Regions from separate parts of the Nocardiopsis moroccensis genome, predicted to be linked through region 2. Evidence: riboswitches for the same ligand, from Rfam matches in the RefSeq annotation. Region 2 holds a riboswitch; each other region holds the start of a gene.
The links. A riboswitch is a leader RNA that binds a small molecule or an ion and turns the genes downstream of it on or off. The one in region 2 is predicted to bind thiamine pyrophosphate.
Positions count from the first base shown of each region.

Region 1: another riboswitch for thiamine pyrophosphate. It lies ahead of ACUKCB_RS26715 (ECF transporter S component); the one in region 2 lies ahead of thiO (glycine oxidase ThiO).
Region 3: another riboswitch for thiamine pyrophosphate. It lies ahead of thiD (bifunctional hydroxymethylpyrimidine kinase/phosphomethylpyrimidine kinase); the one in region 2 lies ahead of thiO (glycine oxidase ThiO).

Region 1 is NZ_CP199747.1:6,040,376-6,043,641, reverse strand. Features, by position in the region: gene ACUKCB_RS26720 (ABC transporter ATP-binding protein) at 1-1,253, opposite strand, end outside; gene ACUKCB_RS26715 (ECF transporter S component) at 1,257-1,886, opposite strand; TPP riboswitch at 1,969-2,076, opposite strand; gene ACUKCB_RS26710 (transglycosylase domain-containing protein) at 2,234-3,266, opposite strand, start outside.
Region 2 is NZ_CP199747.1:2,713,028-2,716,293, reverse strand. Features, by position in the region: gene ACUKCB_RS12050 (thiazole synthase) at 1-84, opposite strand, end outside; gene thiS (sulfur carrier protein ThiS) at 88-300, opposite strand; gene thiO (glycine oxidase ThiO) at 291-1,607, opposite strand; TPP riboswitch at 1,576-1,686, opposite strand; gene ACUKCB_RS12035 (Rv2175c family DNA-binding protein) at 1,808-2,167, shown strand; gene thiE (thiamine phosphate synthase) at 2,247-2,918, shown strand; gene ACUKCB_RS12025 (zinc-binding dehydrogenase) at 2,962-3,266, opposite strand, start outside.
Region 3 is NZ_CP199747.1:285,303-288,568, reverse strand. Features, by position in the region: gene ACUKCB_RS01170 (acyl-CoA synthetase) at 1-185, shown strand, start outside; gene ACUKCB_RS01165 (DUF368 domain-containing protein) at 606-1,535, shown strand; TPP riboswitch at 1,637-1,737, shown strand; gene thiD (bifunctional hydroxymethylpyrimidine kinase/phosphomethylpyrimidine kinase) at 1,726-2,529, shown strand; gene ACUKCB_RS01155 (alanine/glycine:cation symporter family protein) at 2,760-3,266, opposite strand, start outside.

The DNA of each region.
Region 1 (3,266 bases), 2.9 Mb from region 2:
GTGTACGGGTGCGCGTCGGCCAGGCCGCTGAGCCGCAGCCGTTCCATCAGCTCACCGACCCAGCGTTCCGTCCCGGCCTCGTCCAGCCCCGCGCGCAGCGGGGCGAAGCGCAGCTCGTCGCGGACGGTGCCGGTGACGAACTGGTCCTCGGCGTGCTGGAAGACCGTGCCCACGTGCCGGGCCAGGCGCCGTGCGGGCCAGCGCACGAGCGGACGCCGGTCGGCCTCGGCCAGCGGTCCGCGCGGCAGCACCCGGCCCCGGTGCGGCTTGGACAGTCCGGCCAGCATGGTGAGCAGCGTGGACTTGCCCGCGCCGTTGGGGCCGGTCAGGGCGGTCGCCGTTCCGGCCGCCAGGGTGAGGTCCACCCCGTCGAGCACCGTCCGCCGGGGTGCGGCCCGCACGCCCACCTGGAAGGGGGTGCGCGCGGCGACGCCGACGGTCTCGACCAGGGCCGGCCCGCCGGGCGCAGGCGGGACCTCGGGCACCGGTTCGTTCCCGGGGATCCACACGCCCTGTCGGGCCAGGGACCGTCCGTGCTCCGCGAACACCCTCCTCGGCGCCCCGTCGGCGATCACTCCGCCGCCCGGCTCGACCACCACGACCCGCTCCACCAGGTCCACGACGTCGGCGACCCGGTGTTCGACCAGCACGAGAGTGGCCTCGGTCTCGGTGAGCAGGCGGGCCAGCAGCGCGCGTACCAGTTCGGCCCCGGCGGGGTCGAGGTTGGCGGTGGGCTCGTCCAACAGCAGCAGGCGCGGACGCATCGCCAGCGCCCCCGCGATGACCAGGCGCTGCTTCTCACCGCCGGACAGGGCCCCGGTGGAGTGCCGGAGTCCGTAGGGGAAACCGACCTCGGCCATGGACCGCTCCACCCGGGGCCAGATCAGCTCCGGGTCCACACCCAGGTTCTCCAGGCCGAACGCGACGTCGTCACCGGCTCGGGCCATCACCAACTGGGTCTCGGGGTCCTGGCTGACCAGCCCGACGCCTCCCCTGCCCCGGTCGGCCGGGCGGCCGTTCACGAGCAGCGATCCCTCCTGGTCGCCGCTGATGGCGCCGTCCTGGCCGGTGAGCCCGGCCAGGGAGTGCAGCAGGGTGGACTTACCCGCCCCGGAGGCGCCCAGCAGCAGTACGCGTTCACCGGGTTCGATGGTCAGGTCCACGCCCCGCAGCGCGTGGGTGGCACGACCCGAGTGCTTCCAGCCCCACCCGGAGAGTTCCACGCGCGCGCCGCGGGCGTTCGGTCCGGCCACGGGTCAGCCCTTGGCCGACGGGAAGGGCGCCAGGGCACCGGAGCGGGCCAGCGCCGTGGTGAGCAGACGCGCACCCACACCCGCGATGACCGCCGCGCTGATCACCACGATCACCCCGTAGGTCACCTGGTAGTGGAGCGGCCAGGTGACGTTGTAGGCGATGTTGTCGCGGATGGCCGGGGAGACACCCGCGACCGCGGCCGCGAGCACGGCCACGCCCATGTTCCACCGCCGGTAGGCGAAGGCCAGGAAGACCAGTTCGGGCAGCAGCCCCTGGAGGGTGCCGTCGAGGATGACCATGATCCCCCACTGGGTGCCCAACACCGCCGAGACCGAGGCGGCCGCGACCGAGGTGAGCAGGGCCGCGCCCGGCTTGCGGATGATCAGGCCGCCGAGCACGCCGGAGATCAGCCACATGCCGTAGACGACGGCCTGCCCGGGCGGGAAGGCGACGAACAGCGGCGTGGTGACCGACCAGACGATGTTCCACAGCCAGAAGACGACGCCGACGGCGACGCCGATCACGGCGGCCACGACGATGTCGACGGTGCGCCAGCTCCGGAACCTCTCGCGGATCTGACGGACGAAGCCCGTCCGCTCGGTGCCGGTTCCGGGGTCGGATTCGGTACTCATTCTGGTGATGTCCCTTCGTCGGGGGTGACGAGGGCCCATGTGGCTAAGAGCGCCACACCGGCGTACCCGGGTACGCGCACGGTGGCGAGTTCCTATGACTTCCTTCGCTGGCATGACCCAGATCAGGTGTGTAAGGGTCTGCGGCTCGGTGCCGCACTCTCAGCGCTCACGCGCTCCCCTGTCGGATTGGCTCCATTATGGGGCAACAAGGAGAGCTGTGGGATGTTTCCACCCCACAGCCCTCACTGTGACCGTTTGGAGGTTCCGCCCAGTGACGGCCCCGTTCCCGTTCCCGGCACGGGATCCGGTCCGGGTGTGGAACCCCGTTCCAGGCCTCGGATTCCGGCCTAGGCGTCGGAGTCGTCCTCCTTCTCCTTGGGTGGTTCGGCCTTCGGGTCGCCGAAGGCGCCCGGCGAACCGGCGAAGCTCTCCGCGGGCAGCGAGCCGGTGGCGCCGCGCATGCTCTCCTGCCAGATCGGACCGGGCAGGGTGCCGCCGTAGACGATGCCGTAGTAGCGGCCGCCGATGGTCACGCCCTGGAGCGGGTGCTTCTCACCGCCGCGCACGTCGCCGACGGCCACCGTCGAGGCGAGGTTCGGGGTGTACCCGGCGAACCAGGCGTAGGCGGCGCTGTCCGTGGTGCCGGTCTTGCCCGCGACCGGACGGCCCAGGCCCAGACCGTTGGCGGTACCGCCGTTGAAGGTCTGCTGGAGCAGGTGGTTGACGCCGTCTGCGGTCCGCTTCTTGATCACCTGCTCGCACTCGGAGCTGGCCTTGGTCTCCTCGCCCGTCTCGTCGTCGGTCACCGAGCGCACCGGGCGGGGCTCGCAGTACTCGCCACGGGCCGCGAAGGTCGCGTACGCGGCGGCCATGGTCAGCGGGGAGACCTCCTGGTCGCCGAGGGTGAACGAGCTCCACACCCCGAGTTCACCGCCGTCGGCGCGGTGCACGCCGAGTTTCTTCGCCATCTTCGCGGTGTCGCACAGGCCCACCCGCTTCTGGAGCTGGGCGAAGTAGGTGTTCACCGACCCCTTGGTCCCGCTGATCATGTTGTGGCTGCCCCCGTCGCTCTCACCGGCGTTGCGCACGCTCCACGAGGACATCGTGCCGCCCTCGCAGTTGGTCATGCCGCTGATCGACATGCTCTTGGGCGCGGAGAAGCTGGTGCCGTACCCCAGGCCCTCGTCCAGCGCGGCGGCCAGCGTGAAGGGCTTGAAGGTCGACCCGGCCTGGTATCCGGTGGAGCCGCCGTCGGCCTGGTCGACCGCGAGGTTGATCGAGGTCGTGCCGACCTGGTCGTCGTCGAACCCGTGGCGGAGGTTCTGGGCCAGACCGCGCACCCGGCCGGAACCGGGTTCGACGAAGGCCTGGGCGGCGAAC
Region 2 (3,266 bases):
GGGGTCGCCGAAGGCGCGGTCCGGGGTCCGCCCGGACGGGGCGGCCCCGGAGGGGCCCGTTCGGGGTGTGGTCGTCTCGGACATGGTTCAGCCTCCCTGTACGGCGGTGAGTACGTCCACGCGGTCTCCCGCGGACAGCGCGGTGTCCGCCCACGCGGAGCGCCGCACCACCTCGTCGTTGACCGCCACCGCGATCCCGCCGGGGATCTCGCCGTCCCCGGACGACGTGAGGTCGCGTACGACCGCCGCCACCGTGTCGGCCGCGCTCTCGCGGCTCCGGCCGTTGATGATCAGTTCCACTGCTCTTCTCCCTGCTGTTCCCGCGCGGTCCCTTCCGCGCGCTCCCGGAACGTGTCGTCGGCACCGCCGGGTCCGGGCGGTCCCTGCCCGGCGGTGAACCGGTCGGCGGCGAACCGGCGCGCGTACGCGGGCAGCGCGCCCCGGGTGAGGGCCTCGGCCACGGCGTCGCCGGTCGCGGGGGCCAGCAGCACCCCGTGCCGGAAGTGTCCGGCGGCCAGGTGCAGGCCGGGGACCCGCGTGGGCCCGAGGAGGGGTTCGTTGTCGGGGGAACCGGGGCGCAGCCCGACACAGGTCTCGGTGACCTCCAGTTCGCTCACCCCGGGGACGAGTTCGCGCGCGTCCCGCAGGACCTGCCAGAGTCCGCCGACGGTGAGAGCGGTGTCGTGGCCCAGTTCCTCCTGGGTCGCGCCCACGACGACCTCGCCCCCTTCCCTGGGCACGAGGTAGACCGGGAAGCCCCTGACCAGACCGCGCACGGTGCGGTTGACCAGAGGGGGTTCGCCGGCGGGGACCCGGGCGCGCAGCAGTTGTCCCTTGACGGGTCGCAGCGGGGGCACCACGGGTTCGGGTACCCGGACGCGGTCACCCCAGCACCCCGCCGCCAGGACGGCCTGGTCGGCCGGCAGGACGGAGCCGTCGGTCAGGCGCACGCCCAGACGGGCACCGGCGGGGCCGGGGGAGGTGATCTCCTCGGCGTGCCCGCGGACCTCGCGCACCCCTTCCCGCTCACCGGCCAGGGCAAGGGCCAGGAGCAGCCTGCGGGGGTCCACGGAGTGGTCCTCGGGGGCCAGCACCCCGCCGCGCACACCCGGGGCGAGCGCGGGTTCGAGGCGGCGGCACTCGCGGCTGGTCAGCCGTTCGGTCGGTACGCCCAGGCGCCCGTGCAGCTCGTGCAGGCGGGTGAGGACGGCGAGGTCGTCGCGGTCGAAGGCGACCAGGAGCGTTCCCGTACGCCGGTGGCCGACGTCCACACCGCTCGCCGCCTGGAGCTCGGTGACGAAGTCGGCGTACAGGCCCGCCGAGCGCACGCCGAACTCCATCAGCTCCTCCTCGCCGAACACCGCCTCGGTGGCGGGGGTGAGCATGCCCGCGGCGACGGTCGAGGCGGCGCGGGCGGAGGAGGGTTCGGTGACGGGGTCGGGTTCGACGAGGGTGACGGACAGGCCGCGCTGGGCTGCCCGCCAGGCGGTGACCCGGCCGATGACGCCGCCGCCGACCACGACCGCAGTATTGGTAGGACGAATCTTCTCGTGAGGGGGAGCGTCGAAGGTACGCACGGCGCCGTGTTCCACTCCCTTCGCCGGCATGACCCGGATCAGGTTCGTGCGGTCGGAGGCGGTGAGCCTCCCTCTCAGCCGGGTCCACCCGGCTCCCGCGGGACGTGTCTGTTCGACCCCATCCTAGGGCAGGGCGTCCAGCGCCGGCAGTGGCGGGGATCTCCGGACGGGGGCCGCCCCGCCCGGACGGATGGTCCCCGGGGGCCGGTCGGGTGTGGCAGATTGGTGGGGTGACACAAAGCGACCGTGAAATCGACGAACTCGTCGGCGACTGGCTGACCCTGCGTGAGGCAGCCGTGCCGTTGGGTGTGAGCCCCAACCGGATCAAGACGCTCATCCGCGAGAACCGCCTGATGGGCGTGGTCCGCGGTGGCGAGCTCTCCATCCCCGCCGCCTTCCTGGACGGCGAGGACCTCGTCAAGGGGCTGCCGGGCACCATCGTGCTGCTCACCGACGCGGGTTTCTCCACCGAGGAGGCCCTGCGCTGGCTGTTCACCCCGGACGAGAGCCTTCCGGGCACCCCGATCCAGGCCATGCGGGAGAACCGGGGCACCGAGGTCCGCCGTCGGGCCCAGGGGATGGCCTTCTAGTTCCGGGCGCGGCCCGCCGGGCACGCCGTCCCGGTCGCGCCCTTGGGCCGCCGGGGCGTCAGGGCCTAGTGTGGTCGGTGTGAGGACCAGCCACGGAACCAGCCTGCGCAAGCGCCTGGACGCATCCCTTCTGTACCTGTGCACCGACGCCCGGACCGGGCGCGGCGATCTCGCGGAGTTCGCGGACGCCGCCCTGGCAGGGGGTGTGGACATCATCCAGCTCCGGGACAAGGACCTGGAGGCGCGCCAGGAAATGGCGGCGCTCGAGGTCCTGCGGGAGGCGTGCGAGCGCCACGGGGCGCTGCTCGCCGTCAACGACCGGGCCGACATCGCCCGGGCGGTGCGCGCCGACGTCCTGCACCTGGGCCAGCGTGACCTGCCGGTGCCCATGGCCCGCGACATCATCGGTGCCGACCCGATCATCGGCCGCTCCAACAACGACGCCGAGGCCGCCGAGCTCTCCGCGGAGGAGCCCGGGAGCGACTACTTCTGCGTGGGGCCGACCTGGGCGACGCCCACCAAACCGGGGCGTGCGGCCGCCGGTCTGGAACTGGTGGAGCGGGCCGCGGCACTGGGCACCGACCGGCCGTGGTTCGCGATCGGTGGTATCGACCTCGGCAACATCGACCAGGTGCTGGGCGCCGGGGCCACCCGGGTGGTCGTGGTGCGCGCCATCACCGAGGCGGAGGACCCCCGCGCGGCAGCCGGCGCGCTGAAGGCACGGCTGGCCGCTCGCGCCGACAACACCTGACCGCCGCCCGACCGCTTGACCAGGAGTGCAGGGGCGGTGCCCGTCAGGGCACCAGGAGCGCCTTGCCCAGGACCCTGCGGCCCTCCAACGCGCCGTGCGCCTCGGCGGCACGCTCCAACGGCAGGGTCAGCCCCACGTGCGGTCGGATCCGACCGGCCCGGGCCTCTTCCAGGATCAGCCTGGTCAGGTCCCGCTTGCCTGTTCCGTCCGCCGGTTCGAGGTCGAACAGGCCCAGGGCGGTGATCCCGCGGCGTCCGGCCTCCGCGTCGTCGACCTCGGCGAACTCACCGCTGGGCGTTCCGTAGCTCACGAAGCGGCCGCCGTCGGCGGTGGCGGCGAACGCGGCGG
Region 3 (3,266 bases), 2.4 Mb from region 2:
TGGCCCCCGGGGCCTCCCTGCACGAGGACGCGCTGCGTGCGCACTGCCGGGTCCGGCTGGCCGGGTTCAAGGTGCCCCGGACCGTGCACTTCGTGGACCGGGTGCGGCGCACCGCCGTGGGCAAGCAGGACTACCGGTGGGCCGCGTCGGTGGCAGGCGAGGGGACCGCGGCGCTCACCCTGTGATCCCACGGCGCCCGCTCCGGGCGCCGATGCCCTCACCCCGTGTTCCGGTGCCTCTGCCGGCGAAGCCCCGTCTCCTCCTTCCCTGACGGGCTCCGCTTTTCGGCCTCGGAGGCGACGCATACAACCCCAGCCGAAACCTCGCTTTTCTGGGTGGACGAGCGCCTGTTCCTCCTCCGGTCACCGCTAGACTTGGCGCTGCCCGGCCCTGGGCCCGACGGCTCCCCTCCCCCATCACGCGGCCCGGGCCGTCAAAACTCGGCGCGGATCCGGACATCGGGCCCAGAAGCGGTTACCAGACGGGTCCGCGCGGACCAGCACCCCTTTGACCCCCGCCGGTCTACCGTGGAAACGGGACCGGCGGCCCCATCAGGACGGAGGACGGCGCCCCTCCCGGGAGTCCCCGGGCACGCGCCCGACAACATGGCCAAGTCAGTAGGCTCCTACATCTTCAACGCGGTGCGCGGCGGGGCCGTGGGCACCTCAGAGGCGCTGCCCGGTATCAGCGGCGGCACGGTCGCCCTGATCGTCGGCCTCTACGACCAGCTGATCGGCGGCGCCGGCCACATGGTCAGCGGGATCAAGCGCTACCTCACCGACGTCCCGCGCGGTCGCGGCAAGGACCGGGCCAGGGCGCAGTTCCGCCAGGTGGAATGGTCCGTCCTGGTTCCCGCGCTGATCGGGATGGCGGTGGCCCTGGTCCTGGCGCTGCTACTCATCGCCCCGCTGGTCGAGGAGTACACCCAGTACGCCTACGCCATCTTCTTCGGGCTCGTGCTGGCCTGCCTGTGGATCCCCTACACCGGCGCCGGCCGCAGCTGGCGGGCGGGCCATTACCTGATCGCCCTGGCCTTCGCCGCCCTCACCTTCTTCCTGACCGGCCTTCCGGGCGCCAACCTGCCCACACACCCGGTGGTGGTCTTCCTCGTCGCCTCGGTCGCGATCTGCGCGCTGGTCCTGCCGGGCCTGTCCGGTTCCTTCATCCTGCTGACCGTCGGCCTGTACGGGCCGACCAAGGACGCGGTGGGGAACCTCGACTTCGTCTACCTGGGCACCTTCGCCCTCGGCATGATCACGGGTCTGGCGGTCTTCGTGAAGGTCCTCCAGTACCTACTGGAGAACTTCCACCACATGACCCTGGTGGTCCTGACCGGTTTGATGGCGGGTTCCCTGCGCGCCCTGTGGCCCTGGCAGAACGAGGAGCGGGAGATCCTCCCCGCCACCGAAATCCCGGTGACCGTCACCCTCATGGTGCTCGGCTTCGCCGTCATCGTCGGGGCCATCGTCTGGGAACGCCGCAAGCGGGAGCGGTTGGAGGCCACCCAGCGCCGACCGGACGTCACCGTCCACTGACCGGAGCCGCCGGTCCGGGGCCGAGGCGCGTCAACGCCTCCCGGGACCTCGGTTAGAGTCGGAACCACCACAAACACATACGGATGCCGGGGCCGCGAGGCCCCGGCGGCGCGGGGTGCCGGAGACAGACCTGCCGGCTGAGAGCACACCCGTCGAACCTGCCCTAGTTAGTACTAGCGAAGGAACGCCCATGAGCGCGTACAACGTCGTGTCCATCGCCGGAAGCGACCCCAGCGGGGGCGCCGGCATCCAGGCCGACCTGAAGTCGTTCTCCGCCCACGGGGTCTACGGGATGACCGTGGTGACGGCGTTGACCGCCCAGTCCACACGCGGGGTCACCGGGGTGCACGGTGTCCCCGCGTCGTTCGTCACCGACCAGATGGACACCCTGTTCTCCGACGCGACCGTGCACGCGGTCAAGGTGGGGATGCTGTCGACCTCCGAAGTCACCGAGGCGGTCGCGGCGGCCGTGGACCGGTACGACCTGCCGAACGTGGTGGTGGATCCGGTGATGGTGGCCAAGAGCGGTGACCGGCTGTTGGAGAGCTCGGCGATCGAGGCGCTGCGCAGCGAACTGCTGCCACGCGCCGACCTGATCACCCCGAACCTGCCTGAGGCCGCCGACCTGCTCGGCGAAGCCGAGGCCACCGACCTCAAGCAGATGCGCGACCAGGCCGAGCGCCTGCTGGAGCTGGGCCCGCGCCACGTCCTGATCAAGGGCGGGCACCTTCCGGGGGAGGAGAGCGTGGACCTGCTGGTCGACGGGGTGACGGAGCCGGTGGAGTTCCGCGCCGGGCGGGTGGACACCCGCAACACCCACGGCACCGGCTGCACCCTGTCGTCCTCGATCGCCGCCCTCCTCCCGCAGCGCCCGGACACGGTGACCGCCGTGGCCGACGCCAAGGAGTACCTGACCCGGGCCCTGGTCCGTGCCGGGGAGATCGACGCCGGCGGCGGCCAGGGCCCCGTGCACCATTTCCACCTTTGGTGGTAGCAGACACTGCCACCTCTGGTGGTAGCAAGCACAGCCACCTCTGGTGGTAGCAGGCACAGCCGTCCCCGGTGGTGGCAGGACAACCGTCCCTGAATCGCCCCTGGTACCAGGAAGCACAGCCCCCTTGCCGGGGAGAGACGAAGGGGGACCGGCCGCAGCGGCCGGTCCCCCTCCTGTCAGCCCGCCGAGTGCGCGGGAACGGGTGCGCTTCTCCGAGCGCGCGAACGCCCCTAGCCGCGCACGTCGTCCATGACGGCGTCCGGGTTACGCCAGTCGGGGTGTCCGAAGAACTTCTTGGTCTCCGCGACGATGACCGGCGACAGGAGCAGCAGGCCGACCAGGTTGGGCAGGGCCATCAGGCCGTTGGCGATGTCGCTGAACAGCCAGACCGAGTCGAGGCTGGCCACCGCCCCGACGAAGATGATCACGATGAACACCAGACGGTAGGGCAGGACGAGCCCGCGGCCGCCCAGGAACTCCACGCAGCGCTCTCCGTAGTAGGCCCAGCCGAGCAGGGTGCTGAAGGCGAACACCGCCACCGCGAGCGCCACGACGTAGGCACCGGCGGAACCGAACGCCGGGCTGATGGTCCCCAGGCCCTCGGTCAGCGCCTGCGAGGTGAGCAGGGAACCGTCCTCGGGGTTCTCCACCTCCCACACACCGGTGGTGATGATGACCAGGCAGGTCATGCTGACCACGATGATGGTGTCGATGAAGGTCTGGGTCATGGAGACCAT